3 regions of the Ruegeria sp. BE10 genome follow, and region 3 is predicted to be linked to each of the others. Evidence: riboswitches for the same ligand, from Rfam matches in the RefSeq annotation. Region 3 holds a riboswitch; each other region holds the start of a gene.
What was found. Region 3 has a riboswitch for thiamine pyrophosphate ahead of thiD (bifunctional hydroxymethylpyrimidine kinase/phosphomethylpyrimidine kinase). Riboswitches for the same ligand answer to the same signal wherever they lie in the genome.
Positions count from the first base shown of each region.

Region 1: linked by a shared signal. The riboswitch ahead of thiC (phosphomethylpyrimidine synthase ThiC) and the one ahead of thiD (bifunctional hydroxymethylpyrimidine kinase/phosphomethylpyrimidine kinase) in region 3 are both predicted to bind thiamine pyrophosphate.
Region 2: linked by a shared signal. The riboswitch ahead of thiB (thiamine ABC transporter substrate binding subunit) and the one ahead of thiD (bifunctional hydroxymethylpyrimidine kinase/phosphomethylpyrimidine kinase) in region 3 are both predicted to bind thiamine pyrophosphate.

Region 1 is NZ_JBQFTX010000010.1:11,357-19,197, reverse strand. Features, by position in the region: gene ACR0M2_RS18390 (aminotransferase class V-fold PLP-dependent enzyme) at 1-783, opposite strand, end outside; TPP riboswitch at 1,462-1,581, shown strand; gene thiC (phosphomethylpyrimidine synthase ThiC) at 1,690-3,480, shown strand; gene ACR0M2_RS18380 (invasion associated locus B family protein) at 3,542-4,021, opposite strand; gene ACR0M2_RS18375 (hypothetical protein) at 4,040-7,841, opposite strand, start outside.
Region 2 is NZ_JBQFTX010000010.1:196,896-204,736, forward strand. Features, by position in the region: gene ACR0M2_RS19160 (GDP-mannose 4,6-dehydratase) at 251-1,291, shown strand; TPP riboswitch at 1,542-1,646, shown strand; gene thiB (thiamine ABC transporter substrate binding subunit) at 1,679-2,659, shown strand; gene ACR0M2_RS19170 (ABC transporter permease family protein) at 2,635-4,182, shown strand; gene ACR0M2_RS19175 (thiamine ABC transporter ATP-binding protein) at 4,169-4,861, shown strand; gene speB (agmatinase) at 4,950-5,915, opposite strand; gene ACR0M2_RS19185 (TRAP transporter large permease) at 5,937-7,217, opposite strand; gene ACR0M2_RS19190 (TRAP transporter small permease) at 7,214-7,819, opposite strand.
Region 3 is NZ_JBQFTX010000005.1:82,523-90,363, reverse strand. Features, by position in the region: gene ACR0M2_RS12770 (phosphate ABC transporter substrate-binding/OmpA family protein) at 1-1,402, shown strand, start outside; gene radC (RadC family protein) at 1,407-2,162, opposite strand; gene ACR0M2_RS12760 (HesA/MoeB/ThiF family protein) at 2,273-3,235, opposite strand; gene ACR0M2_RS12755 (thiamine phosphate synthase) at 3,232-3,828, opposite strand; gene ACR0M2_RS12750 (thiazole synthase) at 3,825-4,589, opposite strand; gene thiS (sulfur carrier protein ThiS) at 4,592-4,786, opposite strand; gene ACR0M2_RS12740 (FAD-dependent oxidoreductase) at 4,770-5,747, opposite strand; gene thiD (bifunctional hydroxymethylpyrimidine kinase/phosphomethylpyrimidine kinase) at 5,744-6,547, opposite strand; TPP riboswitch at 6,591-6,697, opposite strand; gene dnaJ (molecular chaperone DnaJ) at 6,826-7,841, opposite strand, start outside.

The DNA.
Region 1 (7,841 bases), on a different contig from region 3:
TTGGCGAAGCTTCAAAGCAGTAAGGACACCGAGGAGAGCTTCCTTTGATGCCTTCATGCCGCGCCCTATTCCTTTTTCCTGTGCTCTGACTGCTGAAACCAGATCGGGCTTTCCAAGAACCAAACCTGATGTTGGGCCAGCTAAGTATTTTTGGCCGCTAATGAGAACCACGTCAGCTCCGGTATCCAGCAAGTCTTCAATGCGAAAATCCTGGGCCGCGCCATCAATCACCACTGGCAGATCATGTTCATGGGCCGCAGAGACTGCTTTTCGAAAATCCAGCATTTCGCCTCCAGTAAGTCTGGAGGAAACAAGCACTAAACAACACGCATCCAGTTTTGAACAAGCGTGAGCAAGGTCCTCAATGCCGCAAGCCGAATTGTCGCCCACAAGCTCCGGTTTCGCACCTGCAAGTCGGATAGCTTGCTCAATGGGATGACCGTAATTTACTGCGTGGTTTGCAGGCAAAATGACTCGGCTCTTGAGACCGCTTGCATCGGGAAGCTGTTTAATCGCGCCTGGGGAACTACCGGTCATAGAGGCCGCTACAGCCAATGTAATCGCAGCCGCACTGCAATGTACGACAGTGGCCGCGCTCGCATTGGTCATTTCGGCAATTTCTCGACCCACTGCATCATGGAGATCATCCATAATGAAGTGACGCCCTAAAGCATCGGAAACAGCTTCACAGACTTCTTTTGAGGATCGAGAAACACCAAGAGGTGTAAAAACACCTCTAGCATTGATCACTTCTGAGAGCGTGTTTTGCGTTCCAATCAGCATGTGGCAATTCTAGACTAAGTATCTGCCAATGCATAGGAAGCTGACCTTCAAATCACCGGCAGTAAAGTCCGGATTGTCCGCAAACTGTAAATTCACCCATCTTCTGATTGCGCACGTGCAGCGAATGTCCGCAATGTCGAGCCGCACTGCAGAATGCTGAACGACCGACTAAAGTCCGGTAAGGGCCGGAAGTGATCAGGCAGGGCACTTAGTCGCTCAACATTGTTCAACACAAAACCTTACGCTGTGAAGTTGTCGGTCTGCCAGTTGTGTCCGCTCTCGGAAGTTCCCAATGCGCGTCGCAGTCGACGATCGTATTGCTGCAGTCTGAGACAAGCTTGATAAGTCCAAATCAGCGAAATCCACCAAAATGCATGAGAATCTTAAGTCGTTGAATTATGGGGAAGACGAGTCTCAATAATTCAGTCCCATTATTTACGTACTCCGACAATTCTCCTTCAAAAGAGGCAATCTTCCCATAATACGTCTTATGTTAAATAGCAGCGTTTAACTTATCGTCGATTTGCGGAGTATCTGTCGAATAGGTCGGCCTGCGCATCAGATAGCGACCGTATTTCTGGTGACGTGCTGCACCGAACGGAAGGTCCCGGCTGTTCGAGAAAGTCTGAAACAAATGAATTTTGGTGCTTGTTTGAGCCGTGAACCTCAAGCTAAACCACCTGTACGCAGGGGAGTCCCACCAAGGGGACTGAGAGGCTGACGGGGCAATGCCCGGCGACGCGACCCTTTGAACCTGACCCAGTTGATACTGGCGTAGGAAGCTAGGGCGCGCAGGCCACAAAACCGGGCAAGCGCACTCCGAACAGGGGGCTGTCTGCCTTCTCGTTTCCCAAGCCAAAACTCATCTGGTGTCTTTTTAAGTTGAACTGCTTGAGGAGCACCAACATGAACGTCCCCAACCCCAAAATCACCGCTGGTGAGCTGCCCGCATCGCGCAAGATCTATGTAAACGGCACATTGCACCCGGATGTGCGCGTGCCAATGCGTGAAATTTCGGTCCACCCCACGGCGGGGGAGCCACCCTTGCCCGTGTATGACAGTTCAGGGCCGTATACCGATCCGCAGGTGATGACGGACATTCGGCAAGGTCTGGCGCCGCTGCGTCGCAAGTGGATTGAGGCTCGAGCAGATGTCGAAGAATATGATGGACGTGAGATCAAACCGGAAGACAACGGTTTTGTCGAAGGTGATCGGCTAACGCCCGAGTTCCCTGTGCGCCCGCGCCCTCTGCGCGCCAAGGATGGAAAGGCTGTGACGCAACTGGCCTATGCTCGCGCCGGCATCGTCACCCCGGAAATGGAATTCATCGCCATCCGTGAAAACCAACTGCGCGAGGCTGTCGTTGAACAGCGCGAAGGCAATGATTGGGGTGCAAACATCCCTGATTATGTGACCCCGGAATTCGTGCGGGACGAGGTCGCCGCTGGTCGCGCCATTATCCCTGCGAATATCAACCACCCAGAAAGCGAACCGATGATCATCGGGCGTAATTTCCTGGTCAAGATCAACGCCAATATGGGTACCTCGGCTGTGACCTCTTCGATGGAAGAAGAGGTCGATAAAATGGTCTGGTCGATCCGTTGGGGTGCTGATACCGTCATGGACCTGTCGACCGGCCGCAACATCCACAACACCCGTGAATGGATCATCCGCAACAGCCCGGTGCCGATTGGCACCGTGCCGTTGTATCAAGCGCTGGAAAAGGTCAACGGCATTGCGGAGGACCTGACATGGGAAGTGTTCCGTGACACGCTGATCGAACAGGCCGAACAAGGCGTCGACTATTTCACCATCCACGCAGGCGTGCGCCTGCATATGGTGCCGATGACGGTAAAACGGGTTACCGGTATTGTGTCGCGCGGTGGGTCGATCATGGCCAAGTGGTGCTTGCATCACCACAAGGAAAGCTTCCTCTATGAGCATTTCGACGAAATCTGCGACATCTGCCGGGCCTATGATGTGTCGTTCAGCCTAGGCGACGGTCTGCGCCCCGGCTCTATCGCCGACGCCAATGACGAGGCACAATTTGCCGAGCTTGAGACGCTGGGTGAGCTGACCAAAATCGCGTGGGCCAAGGATTGTCAGGTGATGATCGAAGGCCCCGGACACGTAGCCATGCACAAGATCAAAGAAAACATGGACAAGCAATTGGAGTGTTGCCACGAGGCGCCCTTTTACACGCTTGGCCCCCTGACCACCGATATCGCGCCGGGCTATGACCACATCACCAGCGGCATTGGTGCTGCGATGATTGGCTGGTTTGGTTGTGCGATGCTCTGCTATGTCACGCCTAAAGAACATCTGGGGCTGCCGGACCGGGATGATGTGAAAACTGGGGTTATTACTTATAAGATCGCCGCTCACGCCGCTGATTTGGCCAAAGGTCTGCCGGGCGCGCAACGTCGTGACGATGCGCTGTCCCGCGCCCGGTTCGAGTTCCGCTGGGAAGATCAGTTCAACCTGTCGCTGGACCCGGAAACGGCGCGGGAATTCCACGACCAAACCCTGCCCAAACAAGCGCATAAGGTGGCGCATTTCTGTTCAATGTGCGGGCCGAAATTCTGCTCGATGCGGATCAGCCATGACATTCGAACTGAAGCGCAGAAAGAGGGGATGGAGGCCATGGCCGCCAAATTCCGTGAAGGCGGCGACCTTTACATGCCCGTGAAAGACTAAACACCGCGGCGGAGCCGATCCTTTCGGCTCCGCACGCTCTTGCATTGAAGGGAAACTACTCTCAGGGCAATAGATCGGATACTTTGCTGAACCCAGTCAAATCGAAGCCAAATGAAATTGGCTCTCCGACCCTGTTTTTAGCGTCGATCTGCAATTGATTGCCTGCCCGCATCGCAGACATCCATTCCTGGGAAACTGGCGAACGGGCAAAACAACCTTGTGCCTCGCATGTTAGGAACTCCAGACGGGCGACCTCGGCATCATCCACCTTTGCAACCAGCCCTTCCGAGAACAAAAGACCGAATGGCAGGGTCAGCACGGTCTCAGTCTCGTCCTTACCTGCAGCCTTTATAAATGCGATGGACGTAAGCCTTTGGTTGTTTTCGGTCAAAACGATGCTTTGGGTCATTTCGCAGATCAACTCGGACCCAACGGCCCGATTGCTGCAATTGACCGACCATGGCGGCGCTGCGCCTTCTTGCGCAGCAAGGGGAGTTGCCAATCCCAATGTGACCCCCAAAGCGCTTATCCAAGTTTTCATCCTGCTGTCCCTCATCGATTAGAATTGTAGTCCAAGGCCAAGACCTACCTGCAGGGCCCTGGTTGAGTCTCCGAACAAATGATCGAGGCTCAGATTGACAAAGCTGCTGTCATCCAGCGCAAACAGCCCCAACCGGGCCGAGACCAAGCCATGCGCGTCGCCGACAAAGCTGGTGTTTGAAAACCCACCGTCAGCGGTGCTCGCTCCGTTGAACCCGGCGGTGACCGATACGGTATCATCTGACGAGAGAATGGCACCAACCTGAAAACTCGCGCGGAGCTTCTGCGAGGCACTCAGGGTTTGCTCGGTTCCGATTTCCAGCGAAGGCGTGAACGAATAGATCATCTCGCTATCGTCTTGCAGAACGACCCCCGCCAGGGTTGCATCGCCATTGCTTTCGGTTGCCAGACGCGTGGCATCAACGGCTACCTCAGGGCGCAGATAGGAACTGCCGCCCGCGAACCTGTGGTCATAAGCAAGGCTGAGACGCAGGTTCTGATGGTTCATCTTGTGCTTGATCTCGCTGACACCAACGGTGCTTACGATTTGCCCGTTGGGCAACACACCACTGATCCCGCCCGCGCTGAGCGTATCATAGTCTGACCAACCGGCCGACAGCTGGGCTGCAAACTCCCACGCGCCGGTGTATTTGGTCAGCGAGGCACCCAGATTGAACCGATCACCCGTTGCATTGTAATTCGACCCGTTCCGTAGGCTCATCTCGTCATAGCCTACCGCGAACCCGGCGAATAGCTCATCCCCAACCGGCAGACGGACACCAGCCGACAGGTTGGTGTCGTTGATGTCCAACTCTTCGTACATGCCGGTCTGATCGCGGTCATAAAAAGACCGCCCGCCTGAGAACCAGACACAATTGCGCGGGTCATCCCCGAACTGGTAATCGGTAAACCGTTCGCAATTGTGCAGCGTGTCCGCAAATACCCGGGTGCCATAAAGCGCATCCACGGCATCGGCGGCATAGTCGGCAGTCGACAGGCTTTCGATTGCGGCGATGACATCGGCCTCGGACTGCATGTTGCCGATCAAGGCGAACAGTTGGCCTTGGGCAGCCGATCCCTGCCCGTTCAGAACTTGGTTGATGTAATCCCCGATGGCCGCCTGATTGGCGTTCATGCCGGGGGTCGAATAATCCGGCGTGATCACCAGGTCGATCGAACTGCCGTCAGAGGTGGAGCCGTTCAGGCCGATGGAATAATCCAGCACCACAGTGTCCTCGATCAGCGTGCCCGCATCTGCGGCGGTTCCATCAGGATTGATGATGACAAGCGGCAAGGCCCTTTCCAGCGTATTCAGCAGTGGCACCAGCGTACCGCCCATGGTGGCATTACCGGTGGCATTAACCAGGTCGCTGTTGCCACCCGATGCCCCAGAGGTCAGGAAATACACGTCGAAGGTTGACGTTGCCGTTGCTCCAAAGGCCAGGCTTCCGGTCAGGTTCAATGTTTGGCTGACATTGCCGCTGAAGGTAAAGTCACTGGCCGCAACCGTCGCCGTCAAATCTCCGTCCAGACCCAGATTGGCCCCCAGTACAAAATCACCGTTCACCTGCATGAAGCCGTCAGCACCCAGATTGACCGTATCCAACGCATAGAAGTCCGCGCCGTCTTCGACGGTAAAGCCGTTAGTGCCTGCGCCAAGATCCATGTTGCCAAGGGCCGTACCCGCAAGCGAGATTTGTTCGTTGCCGTCGCCCCCATTCACCAATTGATCGTTGCCGGCGATCAACAGGGTATCTTTTGACAGGGTCAGCACATTGTCGGTACCGCCGTCCACAACGATTGATGCGACTGACCCCGCGTCGCCAGTGCCGCCCATGACGACGCCGTCAAAGCCAAGTGTGATCGCGTCTGCGCCATCGCGCCCCTCGGATTGTGCCAAGACGCCGATGCCGCCCTCGCCCACCGACAGGATGTTACCATCAAGCGTCATGTCGATGGCGCCACCAGAGCCCGCACCACCGGCAGCCCCGCGATAGACCGAGTCCACCATGCCACCGCCGCCGCCAAGCGACTGCGCCACAACACCAATCGCATTTTCGCCCGTCGTGACGATGTTGCCGGATTGCGAGAATCCGATATCGCCGCCATCACCGCCATTTGCAGCAGACAGGTTTACCGTGATCCGGCTGGCCTCCATATCGGTTGAAACGAGACCGCCGCCGCCACCGATACTTTGGATGACGAACCCGTGCGATCCAGTTCCACTGGTAGTCATGTCCCCGATATTTGCAAAGCCGACATCACCACCGTCACCGGTTGAATCGTCTTGCGCGCCCAGCGTTACATCCGCACGCCCCAGACCCGAGATGATAACTTCGCCCCCACCGGCACCGATACTCTGAACGCTTTGGCCAAAGGATCGGTCACCACTTGTGAACACGTTGCCGTCCAGCAAAAGGTCGATATCGCCGCCATCGTTGTTGAAGCTGGGATCAGAGCCCAGGATCACAGACGCGGCCTTTTCGATCCCGGCTTCGCCATCCGTATTGCTGTTCAGCACAAGCTTACCGCCGCCGCCGCCGATGGATTGTGCCGCTCCGGCGGACGAGAACGCGCCATCGGTGCCAACATCACCGGTCCGGCTTCCGTCCACGTCTCCGCCACCAGCGTCGTCCGTGTCAATCGCACCCAGACGTGCGGTGATGTCGATAGCGTCACCGTCTTGTACATCCACCGTAGTCGCGGATGTACCGCCGCCGCCACCAACACTCTGCAGCATCAGGCCGGTCGAGCGATCGCTTGTGGTGGCAATGTTACCGTTATGGGCCTGTGTGATCTGGTTGCCCGCCATACCCGACACGTCATCGCCACCAAGGGCGATATCGCTGCTGACGACCGAGCCGGTCGCGCCAGCGGTCGTGGTGGTGAAATCGACAGAGGCATCAGTATTGCCACCGCCGCCATTCACCGATTGGACAAAGACCGCTTCGCTGCCCACGCCATTGACCAGAATATCTCCGGTCGAATTGACAGTTACAGTGCCCACCGAACCGGTGGATCCCTCCCGAGCCCCCAGCGCCTGCGAGATTGTGTAATCCAGCACCGAGACCAGCGGGGATGACACCGAATAACCCGCGTTGCCGCCGCCGCCGCCAACGGATTGGGCATAGATGCCAAACCCGTTTTCGGCATTCACAACAATTGTGCCAGTGTGGTTGACCGTGACGTCTCCTCCATCAGAACCCGATCCGCCTGATCCGCCAATGGCGATCTTCGAATAGGATTTGCCCGTCATTGTGTTCTTAAGGTCGTTCACGTCCATCGCAACGGCCAGACCGCCATTGCCGCCGCCGCCACCGACAGATTGTGCAAAGATGCCGTAGGCGCCTGTGCCATCCACTTGAACGTCTCCGGTGTTGGTGACGACCACGTTGCCGGCAACATTGCCGCTGCCGCCCGACCCGCCGATATTCAGCTGCGCGGTCGGAGAGCTGCTGTCCCCCGTCTTTAGCCGCAATGTCCCCGTGATTGAGCTGCCGCCATTGCCACCGCCGCCGCCGACGGATTGGGCAAAGATACCATGCGCACCCGCACCCGTTGTCACGATCGTACCGGCATTGGTCACCGCGACATTGCCGCCCGTGCCACCCGTACCGCCTGATCCGCCCAGACCAAATTGCAGCGCCCGCCGCGTAGTGGCCTCGGCCCCGCCATAGCGCCCGTCAACCGAGATGGTCGAGCCGCCATTACCGCCACCTCCACCGATGGACTGGGCAAAGATCCCGTGACTTTCCGTACCATCGGTCAGGATCGTGGCATCGGTTTCGTTTACTACGGTTACCGTGCTGCCCGCGCCGCCA
Region 2 (7,841 bases), on a different contig from region 3:
AGATATGCCTCCCTTCACCCTAAGATAGGTCCATTTTAAATGCGCGTCAATTATGCGCATGATTAATGCTGGCAACCTTTGGCGTCCGCTGCTGCCAATCCTATACAAAGGCAGATTATTGCTACGCGTCGCCCGGGTGGCGAAAGGGCACAGCAGAATACACCGTTTTCTGCGATAACTGTGGTGGAATCTTCCCTTGATCTCGCACTAAAAAGGCCCGAAATACCAAGTTTTTTACAAGGGCAACATTATGCAGAGCGTTCTCATCACCGGGTCAGCCGGTTTTATTGGCTTTCATCTGAGCAAGCTTCTGCTGGCCCAAGGGTACCACGTAGTGGGGTTGGACTCTCTGAACGATTATTATGATGTGTCGTTGAAAAAGGCCCGCCACGACATGCTGGCGCGCGAACCCAATGGTAAGAATTTTTCGCCCGTCATCGGCAAGGTCGAAACCCCCGGCCTGATGATGGAGCTGTTTGGGGAACATGGTTTTGACTATGTCATTCACCTCGCTGCCCAAGCTGGGGTGCGCTATTCGATCGAGAATCCGCGCTCGTATCTGGAAAGCAATGTGATAGGGACTTTCGAAATTCTGGAAGCGGCGCGGGCGCATCCGCCAAAACACATGCTGTTGGCTTCGACTTCTTCGGCCTTTGGCGCCAATACCGAGATGCCCTATAAGGAAACCCAACGCGCCGATCATCAGATGTCGTTCTACGCGGCCACCAAGAAATCGACCGAAAGCATGGCCCATTCCTATGCGCATCTGTTTGATTTGCCGATCACCATGTTCCGGTTTTTCACCGTCTATGGCCCTTGGGGTCGCCCGGACATGGCGCTGTTCAAATTCACCAAAGCGATCCTCGAGGGCAATGCGATCGACGTCTATAACCACGGTGACATGAAACGCGACTTTACCTATGTCGAAGATTTGGTTGAGGCGATCCGCCTTCTGATGGACGCCGTCCCTGTGCGCCGCGCAGACGGCAATGTTCCAGAAGGGGACAGTTTGTCACCGGTCGCCCCCCATCGAGTGGTGAATATCGGCAACAATGATGCGGTACAGCTGACCGCGTTTATTGAAGCCATCGAAACGGCCACTGGCATCAAGGCGAATAAAAACATGATGCCAATGCAGCCCGGTGACGTGCCCGCAACCTGGGCCGATGCATCGCTGCTCAGGGATTTGACCGGTTATCAACCAAGGACTTCGGTCGAAGATGGTGTGGCTGAGTTTGTTAAGTGGTACCGCGACTTTTATCGTCCCAACGCGGCTGGGACCGAAAGGTAAGATGGTTAGCCTTCAGGCCTAAAAGATTGGTGGCCGTCCTCTCAGTTTTGAGGTTCGGCCTCTGAAATTCTCAAGGGTAAAAACGCAAACCGTTCTAGTACCCGGAACGTAGTTCAAAACCTTTCCTACGGTGATTTTTCCACAGGGCGCTTATGTTGCGCATCTCTCAGTCCAACTGAACGAATGCCAATTTGAGCATCCAAAAAACACTTTAACCCGGTTGTCTTTTCGTCCGTTCCAACCTACTGACAACCTCACCTCGGGGTGCGTGGCCTGCCGCGCTGAGATGCCTTTGGCGAACCCGTAGAACCTGAACCGGCTAGAACCGGCGGAGGGAAAGGTAACGGTTTCATCCACCCTTGCCCTCTCGCCGCAATGGAGGATGACATGAAACATCTGATGATTGCTGCGGGACTTCTGAGCGCAACAGCGGCTGTCGCGGCCGACAAACCTCAGCTGACCGTTTACACCTATGACAGCTTTGTCTCGGACTGGGGTCCGGGCCCGAAAGTAGAAGAAGCTTTCGAAGCAGTATGCAACTGTGATCTGAACCTTGTGGGCGTCGAAGACGGCGCGGCGCTGTTGTCGCGTCTTCGGCTAGAGGGTGAAAACACGGACGCCGATGTGGTGCTTGGGCTGGACACCGGCCTGATCGCAGCGGCCAAGGAAACTGGCTTGTTTGCTCCCAATTCGGTCAGCGCCGATTATACCCTGCCGATTGAATGGTCAGATGACGTGTTCGCGCCTTATGACTGGGGCTATTTTGCTTTTGTCCATAACGCAGATGCGGCGGCACCTGCCAATTTCCGTGAACTGGCCGAGGGTGAAACAAAGATCATTATTCAAGACCCGCGCTCGTCCACTCCGGGTCTGGGGCTGCTGTTGTGGGTCAAAGCGTCTTATGGAGACGAAGCCCCCGAAATCTGGGCCGGGCTTGCCGACAATATCGTGACCGTGACCAAAGGTTGGTCCGAGGCGTATGGCCTGTTTCTTGAGGGTGAGGCGGACATGGTGCTCAGCTACACCACATCGCCTGCTTATCACTTGATCGCCGAGGATGACGCCAGCAAAGCAGCGGCCGCCTTTGATGAGGGCCACTATATGCAGGTTGAAGTTGCGGCGAAGCTGGCCGGTACCGATCAGCCCGAACTGGCGGATCAATTTCTGGAATTCATGGTTTCGGACACCTTCCAGCAGATCATCCCGACCACCAACTGGATGTATCCGGCAGTGACCCCTGCGGCTGGCCTGCCCGAAGGGTTTGACACGTTGATCACGCCTGAGAAATCCTTGCTGTATACCCCGGATGAAGCCGCCTCCGTGCGGGATCAGGCGCTTGCGGAATGGCTGGGCGCGCTCAGCCAGTAAGCCCTTGGCCGGGTGTTGGCGCAGCGGCACTGGTTGCTGCGCTGATATTGGGCACATTGGCCGCGGTAGCCCTGCGCGCTGATACAGCGGGTGGGTTGGGTCCGGCCGATTGGGCGGCGCTGCGCTTTACGCTGGTTCAGGCGGTGTTGTCTGCGCTGTTCAGTGCCGGGCTGGCTATTCCGGTCGCCCGGGCACTGGCGCGGCGTCGGTTTCGTGGACGGTCTGCCCTGATCGCCCTATTGGGCGCCCCCTTTATCCTGCCGGTCATCGTCGCGATCCTTGGGTTGTTGCAGGTTTTCGGACGTGCAGGCTGGATTTCAGATTTTTTAGGTCTGTTTGGTTTGCCGCCGCTGCGCATCTATGGGTTGCACGGGGTGGTTCTAGCCCATGTATTTTTCAACCTACCACTTGCCACGCGACTGATCCTGCAGGCGTGGCAGGAAATTCCGGCAGAAAGATTTCGGTTGGCCGCGCAATTGGGGTGCGACGGCTTTGCCATGTTCCGTCTGATCGAACTGCCAATGTTAAGGCGCATTCTGCCGGGTGTTCTGGCCGTGATCTTTGCGATTTGCCTGACTAGCTTTGCCGTCGCGTTGACTCTTGGCGGAGGGCCCCGCGCAACGACACTTGAACTCGCGATCTATCAATCCTTTACCTACGATTTCGACCTTGGCCGCGCGGCGTTGCTTTCTGCGGTGCAACTGGCTTTGACCGCTGCTGCCGCAATGGCTGCGCTGAAATTTTCGCGTGGTGAAGGGTTCGGCGCTGGATTGGATCGCGCTATACAACGATGGGATGGCGGCGCGCCCGCAATTGATGCGTGCTGGATCGGGCTCGCGGTAGCGTTTCTGCTTCTTCCTTTGGCTGCCGTGGCGATCTCTGGCCTATCTGGGTTGCTCGAAATGCCTGCCTTGGTGTTCCGTGCGGCGGTGATATCGGTTCTGGTTGCCACCGCCAGTACGATTGTTTTGTTGATGCTTGCACTGCCGATGGCCATGGCCGTTGCAACCGGTCGTCACGGGATTGTTGAGCTTAGCGGTATTCTGGGGCTGGCGGCTTCACCGTTGGTGATTGGCACCGGGCTGTTCATTCTGATCCGCCCCATCGCTAATCCAGTAACACTGGCATTGCCGGTAACCGCGCTGGTGAATGCCGTCATGGCCTTGCCCTTCGCGCTACGCATTCTGGTGCCGGCGGCCCGCGACGTGGTGGCGCGACACGGACGGCTTGCCCTGTCGCTGGACATGGACAAGAGAACATTCTTTGCCCGCGCCCTGTTGCCGCGCATGCGCCCACAGATCCGCTTTGCCACGGGTTTGTCAGCCGCGCTATCGATGGGAGATCTGGGAGTTATTGCCCTGTTCGCCGATCCACAGATCGCGACCTTGCCCTTGCAGATCTATCGGTTGATGGGGGCGTATCAGATGCAAGCAGCGGCCGGGGCAGCTCTGTTGCTGTTGTTGCTGTCGATGGGGGCATTCTGGCTATTGGATCGCGGAGGGCGGTTGCATGCTGAAACTTAAAGGCTGCGTAATCGAGAACGGAAAATTTTCGTTGCGTGCTGATTTTACCGTCGAGACCGGTGCCAGTGTAGCCATTATTGGGCCGTCTGGCGCGGGAAAGTCGACACTGCTTGAGGCGATTGCCGGGTTTCGTGACCTCAAACAGGGAAAGATATTCTGGGACGGAGACCTTATATCCAACCGCGCCCCTGGCAAGCGCCCTTTGGCGATGCTGTTTCAGGATGGCAATCTATTCCCACATCTGACGGTCGAACAGAATATCGCTTTGGGCTTGCGCCCGAATGGGCGGTTGACCGTTGATGAGCAATCTCAGGTCCAAACCGCACTAGATCGGGTTGCCCTGCCGGGTCTGGGTGATCGCAAGCCAGCCGAACTGTCTGGAGGTCAGCAAAGCCGGGTCGCATTAGCCCGGGTTCTTGTGCAGCGCCGTCAGATGTTGCTGCTGGACGAACCGTTTGCGGCGCTGGGGCCGGCACTGAAGGCTGAAATGCTTGATCTTGTGGCTGGGTTGCTGGCGGAAACCGGAACGACCCTGCTTATGGTCAGCCACGACCCGCAGGACGCGCGCCGCATTACCAGTCAGACGGTTCTTGTGTCTAACAAGCAGGCACATCCTCCTGCGCCGACCCGGGACCTTTTGGACAATCCACCGCCCAGCCTGCGCGACTATTTGGGGTAGGGACATTGGTTGGAAACCTGCGAAAGGAAACTCGCAGCCCGGCGCGTAGTTGAAAGGTTTCTGCACGCCGGACTGACAGGGAGGGACCTTATTTCCGGTTGTGGAAAATGAACCCGAGGAAGTTCAGCAGCAATTGCGCCGCAAGAATCTGTGTACTTTCGGTCTGGTCATAGGCAGGGGCGACCTCAACCAGATCAATGCCAACCACATTACCGCGTTTACTGAGTCCCTGAACGATTTCCAGGACATCATAGTACTGGAACCCGCCATGGCTGGGTGTTCCTGTTCCGGGCGCAATCGACGGGCAGAACGCGTCGATATCTATGGTGACGTAATAACGCGCACCTTCGGGGATACGATCCAAAACGCCCTCTGTTCCCAGTTTACGCACCTGTCGTACGGATAGGATATCTGAACCCCGCGCCCGCGCGTCGTCGTAACCTTCTTTCGCTGTTGAGGACACGTTGCGGATGCCCAGTTGGGTCATGCCCGAGACATATTCTTTTTCGATTGCCCGACGCATCGGGTTGCCGTGACCATCGGTGACGCCTTTGCGTTCGTCGACAAAGTCCAGATGCGCATCGATCTGGATCACGTGGATAGGTCCGTTCTTTGCGCAATCTTCTTCAAAGGCGCGGATGCACGGAATGTTGATCGAGTGATCTCCACCGATAGTCACCGGCAGAGCGCCCGCATCGAGGATTTTCTTCACACCGTATTCGATGTTGGCGTGGCTTTCCTCGGTCTTGGTATGGATGATGTCGGCATCGCCCAGATCGACAATGCGCACATCGCTGGCCAAATAGGTCGCGTCGTCTTCGTGGTCATAGGCACCGGCGTGGCCAAAGCTGAACAGGGTTGACGCTTCGCGCACAGCGCGCGGCCCAAACCGGGCACCGGATCGAAACTGACACCCGAAATCGAAAGGTGCACCAAGGACGGCGACATCAGCGTCGATCTTATCCCAATTCTCGACATAAGGTTTCTTGCCAAAGGTCGCGATGCCGACAAAAGGCAGGTTCAGACGACCAGATTCATAGCCATGACCCGACATGATTTCTCCGTTTCTTATGGGTTATCGGTACGCCAATTCCGGTAGGAACAGCGCGATTTGAGGGAAAGCCATCAGCAGCCCGGTGACAACCAAAAGGATGATCAGAAAGGGCGGCACGCCGCGGACCACCTCGACAAAGGGGCGGCGGAATACAGCGATGGCGGTGAACAGGTTGCAGCCAAAGGGGGGTGTGGCGGCGCCGATGGCGACTTGCAGTGTGATCAGAACGCCAACCAGTACCGGGTCTAACCCACTGGCCTTGATCATCGGCGCAAAGATCGGAACTAGGATCAGGATCACCACGATCGAGTCAACGAACATGCAGCCGAGGAAGAAGGCCACGTTGATCGCCAGCAACACCATAAGCGGGCTGGCTTGTTCCAGCCCCAGCGCTGCGATGATAGTCTGCGGCACTTGGGCAAAGCTAAGTGTCCAGCTAAAGGCGGCTCCGGCGGCAATCAGGATAAACACGACGGACGTGATGGCCCCTGTGGACAGGGCAATATCGAACAGGTCTCCAACCTTGATCGAGCGAAAGATCACAACCTCGAGGATGACAGCATAAAGCACGCAGATTGCCGCCGCTTCGGTGGGTGAGAACACGCCGCCATAGATGCCTCCGACGATGATCGCCGGAAATCCCATCGGCCACAGGGCTTTGCGCAACGCGGTAAAGCGCTGTCCCCACCCCTCGCGAGGCAGAACTGGGATATCGTGACGGTAAGCGTACACCATGCAATAGGCCGAGAATAACACTACGATCAGCAACCCGGGCAAGATGCCCGCGATGAAAAGCTGCGAAATCGACGTCCCCGAGACCACGCCATAGATGATCATGCCGATGGATGGCGGGATCAGATAGGCCAGATCAGCGGCATTTACGATCAACCCGATCGAAAAGCTGTCGCTATAGCCAGATTTCAGCATCCGCGGCCGCATCGCACCGCCAATGGCCACCACCGTCGCCTGGGTCGATCCGCACACCGCACCGAACAAGGCGCAGGCCGAGGTGACGGAAATTGCCAGGCCGCCTTTGATATGGCCCATGAAACTCATCACAAGATCGATAAGCCGGTTGGCGGAATGTCCTCGCGTGATGATATCAGCGGCCAAAATGAACATCGGCACCGCGATCAGCGCAGCCGGCTTCACGCCCCCGATCATCTGCTGGATCAGGATTTGCATGTTCATTTCAGGGAAATAGACGAGAAACCCCAGCACAGCCGCCGAAATCAGCGGCATTTTCATCGGAAAGCCTGCAAGAAGCAGAACAATCATGACGACTAGCATCAACTCGGTCATTTGTTTGCCTCCGTGGATTCTTCGTAGCGCTGGATTGCGGCTGCGGTTTCAGGGTCTTCGTAGCTGTCGACTTCGAGGTAGGAGACGTAGACTTCTTCCTCGGCGAAGTTCAGATTGCGGATCGCTGTTAGCAGGTACTGAAAGGACGTCAGGGTCAGTCCAATCACCACCCAGACGTAAGTCAGGTAGAGCGGCAATTGCAGTGCTGGGGTGATCCGGCCCCGTGACGCGACTTTCTGGACGTACTCCAGCGCGTACCAGGCCAGAACCGCCATCACTAAGGCAGTGGTCGCTGCGATCACGACCATCAGGCCCTTGCGCAGTTTGATCGGCAGCGCGTCATAGATTGCGGACATGCGGATATGGATGCCTTTGCGGGTGGCGTAGCCCAGCCCCATGAAGGTGACGATGACGATCAGGAACTCGTTCAGTTCCTCGGAAAAGTAGATGGACTGGTTGAACACGTACCGGCCAAAGACATTGGCAATAGTGTTCACGGCCATCAGGATGATCCCCCAGCCCAGGATCCAGACTTCGATCCGTCCGATGACGGCGTCAATCTTTCCCAAAAAGCCGAAAGGAGTGGAAGTCGTGGTCTGCATGATGTCCCCCCTTTTTTGAAAG
Region 3 (7,841 bases):
CCAATTTGGTGAGCTGACGGTGGATGGCTCGGGCGTGACCTGCGATGGTCCTGCCTGCCCCAATCTGACCGATTTCGTGGGCGAACTGACGTTTTCAGGCTCTTCCGTCATGGCCGAGAAGGTGTTGCCTGCCCTGTTGATGGGCTTTGCCGAACAGGAAGGACTGTCAGTCACGTCCCGCCAATCCGCTCCGGACAGTTTGATATACGAGCTTCATCAGGATGGGCGCGACGCGCCGCTGGGCCGATTCTATTTCGATATCGGCAATACCGGTCAGGGCTTTGCCGATCTGATCGCAGATCAGACCGACATTGTCATGGCTTTGCGCGAAATCCGCCCGTCAGAGCAAGAGGCTGCCGAAGCCGCTGGTTTGGGCGACTTGAACCACGCACGCCGGTCGCGGGTTATTGCGTTGGATGCGTTGGTGCCCATCGTGGCGCCGGACAATCCCGTGCCCCAAATCTCTCCCGCGGATCTCGCCTTGGTGTTTTCTGGCACGATTGACAATTGGTCCGCCTTGGGTGGACCCGACGCACCAATTGCGCTGCACCTGCCCGACGCCGGATCAGGTCTGGCACAAGGGGTCGAGGATCAACTGCTTTCACCCGCCAGTGTCGTTCTGTCTGATGCCGTTATCCGGCATGAACGCAGCAGCGATCTGGTTCAAAAGGTCACCAAGGACCCTTTTGCCATCGGCATCGCTAGCCAGGCCGAGGCTGACGCGGCCCGCGCACTGCCCCTGACCGGTGGATGTGGTCACGTGTTGATGGCCACCCGGCAGACGATCAAGACCGAGGACTACCCGCTGACCTCACCCATGTTCCTGTACCTCCCCAAGCGCCGCCTGCCCCGTATCGCCCGGCAGTTTCTGGCTTATACCCAAGGCGACGCAGCCCAAAAGGCGATCCGCAATGCGGGTTTTGTCGATCAGGAACCCGAGATGATGCGGATCGGATTGCAGGGGGATCGTCTGGCCAATGCGGTGGCCTCGGGTGGCCCTGAGGTTGGGTTGGAGGAATTGCAGCGCATGGTCGATACCCTCAGACCCATGTCCCGGCTGTCGCTATCGGTCAGGTTCGAGGCAGGCTCGTCCCGCCCCGACGCACAATCACGGTCGAACATCCAGCATTTGGCCCAACAGCTTGAGGCCGGGACGCTGAATGCGCGCAAGCTGGTGTTCGTTGGTTTCAGCGACGGCGACGGAGCCGCGACTGCAAATAAGCGGATCGCCTTGCTGCGCGCCAAAACCGTGCGCAATGCGGTGTTGGCGGCGGTGGAAACTGCCATTCCCGATAGTGTTGAATTGCAAGTCGATGCGTTTGGTGAGGCGATGCCGATGGCTTGCGACGACACCGAATGGGGCCGAAAGATCAACCGCCGGGTCGAGATCTGGGTTCAGTAACTCGCTACAGATATCCCTGCGACCGAAAGCTCAGTTCATTCGATTTGCCGATGATCAGATGATCATGCAGCGTCAGCCCCAGGGCAAGACATGCGTCCTGTATCCGGTTGGTCATGTCGATATCTGATTGCGACGGGGTCGGATCGCCCGAAGGGTGATTGTGTACCAGGATCAAGGCTGACGCATTCAATTCCAACGCCCGTTTCGCAACCTCGCGCGGATATACCGGTACGTGATCGACGGTGCCCTTGGCCTGTTCCTCATCCGCGATTAGCACGTTCTTGCGATCCAGATAGAACACCCGGAACTGCTCCGTCTCGCGATGGGCCATCGTGGTGTGACAATAGTCAAGCAGTGCATCCCAACCTGAAATCACGTGCCGCTGCATCACCCGCGCGCGGGCCATGCGATGGGCGCAGGCCTCAAGTATCTTCAAATCGGTGATCACCGTGTCACCAACGCCCTTGATCTGACGCAGCCGTTCCTCGGGCGCGGTCAGAACCCGGTTGAAATCCCCAAACGTGTCCATCAGCGCCCGTGCCAGCGGCTTTACATCCTGCCGCGGGATTGAACGGAACAGCACCAGTTCCAACAGCTCATAATCCGGCATCGCCGCCGATCCACCTGACATGAACCGTTCCCGCAGGCGTTTCCGGTGATCTTTGATGTAGGACGGTAACCGACCCGAGGGCAGGGGCGCCACCGGGGCTTCGTCACTTTCAAACAGCATCGGGGCTTCGGCAAAGGCGTCCTGAGTCATGCGTTCAGATTTGCGCAGAATCGGTTTCCGAAAGGTTAACGCGCCCAAACGACCTTAGACCCTTTTGGTCGATAGTCACCGGTTTCCACCTACCTCGTGTATCAATTCACTCATGTAGTTGAGGCTGCAACCAGGACAATCTCACCGGCCCAATCCGATTGAATTTGCTCAGCCGCCCGCCATGCGCGCAATCCGCTAGAGCAACAAAGCACAAGTCTTTTTCCTTTGTTAGGCTCTGTTTTCAGGGATTCAACAATGTCCCGACGTGCCCTGCTGTGAAGAGGCTCGGGGGCCTCGTCCCGGGTGCGCAGTTCAATGATCACATCATCTTCGGTCAATTGGCTGGCGGAAAGAAATCGAAAGTAGTGCCCCGGTTCCGGTGCGCCGTCAAATCTGAATGTGCTGTTGCGCAGCGTGCGGGCGTCGAACTGTACCAACTGTCCCAAAGGCGAGGGGTCCAGGCCAAGGATCACGCCCAGCGCCATTTGCGCCTGCAAGGCACCTATCACCCCAACGACAGGGCCCAGCACGCCGGCCGTTGCACAGCTCGCGCCGCTATCCGGTGCATCCGGAAACACCGCACGCAAGGACGGCGCGCCAGCACAGAACCCACCGACATAGCCGGTCAGCCCCAATACGGATGCGCTGATCAGCGGCTTGCCCTGCAACAAACAGGTATCCGACAGGATATAGCTGGCCGCATAACTGTCCGCGCAGTCCAGAACAATGTCAGAGCTGCGGACAAAATTTAACACATTCTGGTTTGTTAGAGCCTGATTCTCAGCCATTACGGTGATGTCACCATTCAGCGCCCGGCAGCGTTCTGCGGCGACTTTGGCCTTGGCGCGCCCACAGTCGGATTCAGCGAACAATGTCTGCCGATGCAGGTTCGATAGCGCGATCTGATCCCGGTCCAGGATGGTTATATGCCCAACCCCGGCCCCGGCCAACAAGGGTAAGACCGGGGAGGCTAATCCGCCTGCGCCCACCACCAGAACCCGCGCTGCCGACAGGCGGGTCTGGCCTGCCGGTCCAACCTCGGGCAGGATCATCTGGCGGGCATAGCGGCTCATCTCGTGACCTCGATCCATTCGCGAACGCGGGTTTCTGGATCGGAATTCAGCGTGATGTCCGTGACGACCGAGACGATGTCGGCCCCCGCCTGCAAGACGCCCGGCGCCCGCTCAACGCTCATGCCGCCAATCGCGACCAGAGGGATATCCCCCACCCGTGCCTTCCATTCGGTGACGCGTGGCAGGCCCTGCTGTTCCCATTTCATTTTTTTCAGGATCGTCGGATAGACCGGGCCCAAAGCCACATAATCCGGGTCCATGGTCAGGACACGCTCTAATTCATCATCATCGTGGGTAGAGACACCCAGTTTCAGCCCCGCCTTGCGGATGGCTTTCAGATCGGCCTCGTCCAGATCCTCTTGCCCGAGATGAATCCACTCACAACCAGCGTCGATAGCCGCCTGCCAATGATCATTGACCACCAGCACGGTGCCGTGGGCACGGCATAGTTCCAACGATTGGGCGATCTGTTCCCGTATGATCACATCAAGCTGATCCTTGATCCGCAGTTGCACCAGCTTCACATCCAGGGGCAGCATCCGGCGCAACCAGTCAGAGTGGTCGAAGATCGGATAGAACCGGTCTAACATCATGATAAGAAGGCCTTTCCGATTACCGGAGTTGATGGTTCGGCCATATCGCGCGCCTCGATCGGGTCGGCTTGATGCGCCAGTTGCCCGGCCTGAATCGCCAGCATCATTGCGCGGGCCATGGCCACAGGGTTTCCGGCGCGAGCGACAGCGGTATTCAGCAGAACGGCGTCATAACCCAACTCCATCGCCTGCGCGGCGTGACTGGGCAGGCCGACGCCCGCATCCACTACCAGCGGTATGTCGGGGAATTCGGCCCGCATCGCGCGCAGGGCATATTCATTGTTCAGCCCGCGCCCCGACCCGATGGGTGCACCCCAAGGCATCAGCACCTCGCACCCGGCGGCCAGCAGACGCTCGCCCACGATCAGGTCGTCGGTGGTGTAGGGGAATACGTGAAACCCGTCCTCGGTCAGTATGCGCGCGGCCTCGACCAGTTGAAACACATCTGGCTGCAAACTGTCAGTGTGGCCGATCAGTTCCAGCTTGATCCAATTAGTGTCAAACACCTCACGCGCCATATGGGCGGTGGTTACGGCTTCTTTGACCGTGTGGCACCCAGCAGTGTTTGGCAAGATCAGCACGCCCAGCTCGCGGATCATCTGCCAGAAGGTCTGCCCAGCCCCGGATTCACGGCGCAAGGAAACTGTGGCAACACCCGCGCCGCTCTCGCGAAACGCCTGTTCCAGAATGGCGGGGCTGGGGTACTGCGCCGTGCCCAGCATCAATGAGTTGGGAAGTTGGGTCCCATAAAAGCTTTTCATCCTCAGCCTCCCTGCATCGGCGCGACGACTTCAACCCGGTCGCCATCGGTCAACTTTTGAGCAATGCGCAGACCCGAGGGCACAAAGTCTTCGTTTACAGCTGTCGCTACCCGTCCAGAGAACCCGCATTCGACCAACAGATCCGAGAGGATTTCGGCGCGCACCTCGCGCGATTCACCATTAAGCACGATCTTCATCAACCATCTCCGAATGTTTGTTGTCCAACGCCAGATCGGCCACTCCCTGCGCCAGCGCTGGGGCCAGCAGATAGCCATGGCGGTACAGTCCGTTGGCATAAATCGTATGCCCCAGCCGCCGGATGCGGGGCAGGTTGTCGGGAAAAGCCGGGCGCAGATCGACACCGATCTCAAGCACCTCGGCCTCGCCAAAGGCGGGGTTCAGCGCATAGGCGGCGCTGAGCAGTTCCAGCATGGATCGGGCCGTGATGCGGCTGCTGTCTTCGCTTTCGATCATCGTTGCGCCCAGCATGTAGACACCATCCCCACGCGGCACGATGTACAGCGGCATCCTTGGATGCAGTAGACGTACAGGTCGCGTCAGGGTCACGTCCGGGCAGCGGATCACCAACATCTCTCCCTTGACGCCGCGCAGGTCGTGCAAAACCTCACGCCCGTGCAGACCGCGGCAATCGATTGCATTCTCCAGCTGGGTCGGGGCCAGTTTCCGGTGGAAGACTACCCCTTGGTCCAGCAATTGGCGGTGCAGATCCCGCAGCGCCTGTCGCGGGTTCAGATGAGCCTCATCCGTGAAATGCAGACCTTTGGTCAAACTGGTTAGATCAGGCTCTAAATTGGCAATTTCAGCCTGACTAATCTCGGTATACCCCCCGGTCCGACGGGCGAACCGACGCAAATCCGGCAGATCACGCGGGTTGGCAACAACCAGCGTGCCACGTTGTTCCACCCGAGTACGCGTAGACCACCACTCGAACGCAGCCTTGCCCAGCCGCAACACCGGTTCTTCGGCGTTTTCAAACTCGCACCATGGGGCCAGCATACCGCCAGCCCACCAAGAACACCCATGCGGGCCAGGTGGACCACTGGGATCAAAGATCTGAACCTTGGCCCCGCGCAACACTAGCTCGCTGGCTACGGCCAGCCCGGCCACACCGGCCCCTATGACCGACCAGACCGTCACGCGGGCCAGACCCGATGGAAATGATGAACCGGGCCATGCCCTTGTCCGACCATCAGACCGTCAGCTTTAGCAATGGCCCCTTGCAGATACTCATGCGCCTGCGCGACCGCATCGGTCAGGCCCAGCCCTCGCGCCAGCCCGGCTGCTATCGAAGACGACAGGGTGCAACCGGTGCCATGCGTGTTGCGCGTATCGCACCGGGGGGCGGTGAATTCTGCCACAACTCCCGAAGGATCAAGCAAGACGTCGTGGCAAACGTCGCCGCGCCCATGTCCGCCTTTCATCAATACCGACCGCGCCCCCAGCCCGCACAGCGCCATCCCCTGCGCGATCATCTGATCGGGGGATTCGGCGTCCGAGGTGCCCAGCAAACAAGCGGCCTCGGGTAAGTTCGGGGTAAGCATGGTCGCTTGGGGCACAAGAACATCACGCAGGGTCTGAACCGCATCCTGTGCCAGCAAGGCATCGCCAGATTTGGAGATCATCACCGGGTCCAGAACGACGGGGCCATCATACCCAGCGATAGTCTCGGCAACGGTTTGAATAATTTCAGGGGTCGCAAGCATGCCGATCTTGATCGCGCCTACATCCAGGTCGGTCAGCACCGCCTCGATCTGAGCGGCCACTACGTTGAGCGGTATGCCGTGCACTGCGGTCACAGCCCGCGTGTTCTGCGCCGTGACCGCCGTGATCACGCTGGCCCCATACACGCCCAACGCAGACATCGCCTTGAGATCGGCCTGAATCCCGGCCCCACCGCCACTGTCCGAGCCCGCAATTGTCAGGGCAATATGCGCCATATCGTTGCTCCATCTTCAGGGGGCAACGCAGCATGGAAAACGTCTGTGTGTGTAGACCGTTCCCTACGCCGGTATTGCCCGGATCAGGTTCGATGGGTTAGCGCATTCACGCCTCTCAGCCCCTTGATCAGGGCACCCCAACGGTTGGCGCGACAATCTCAGGGGATGCGAAAGGATTCAAGGGCCAATTTTCGCGAAGTTCATGGACAAACTGGACCTATAAAACGAAAAAAGCCGACCCAAGGGGATCGGCCTTTTGGCAACTTGGTGGAGTGATCTTAGCCCTTCATCCCATCCCAAAAGGATTTGACGGATGAGAAAAAGCTTTTTGATTCCGGGTGGTTATCCTCACCCAAATCGTCGAACTCTTTCAGCAGTTCTTTTTGGCGACTGGTCAGGTTGACCGGCGTTTCCACCGCCAGTTCGATGAACATGTCACCCACACCGCCGCCACGCAGGGCGGGCATGCCTTTGCCGCGCAGGCGCATCTGACGGCCCGATTGGCTGCCTGCTGGTATTTGCACGCGGCCGCGGCCACCATCGATGGTTGGCACTTCGATCGAACCGCCCAGCGCGGCCTTGGCCATGCTGACAGGGACGCGGCAATACAGGTTCACGCTGTCGCGTTCGAACAGCTTGTGATCCGACACTTCGACAAAGATATACAGATCACCCGGAGGGCCACCGCGCATCCCAGCTTCACCCTCACCCGCCAGGCGGATGCGGGTTCCGGTCTCGACACCGGCGGGGATGTTGACGGAGAGAGCGCGTTCTTTTTCCACGCGGCCTGCACCGCCACAGGCTTTACAGGGGTTCTTGATGATCTGACCCAGACCCGAACAGGTCGGGCAGGATCGTTCGACGGTAAAGAAACCCTGCTGTGCACGCACCTTGCCCATGCCCGAACAGGTTGGACAGGTGGTTGGCTCCACTCCGCCTTCTGCGCCCGATCCGTCACAGGCCGAACAGGCCACGGCGGCAGGAACACTGATGGTTTTCTGCAGGCCCGCGAACGCCTCTTCCAGCGTCACGCGCAGGTTATAGCGCAGGTCCGATCCGCGCGCCGCTCGGCGCCCGCCACCGGGGCCGCCACGCTGACCGCCCATGAAATCGCCGAACAGATCGTCGAACACGTCTGAGAATGCGCTGGAGAAATCACCCTGACCAAAGCCGCCGCCCGGACGACCACCACCGCCGCCCATACCGTTTTCAAAGGCGGCATGGCCGAAACGGTCATATGCGGCCTTTTTGTCGGCGTCGCGCAGAACATCATAAGCCTCGTTGGCTTCTTTGA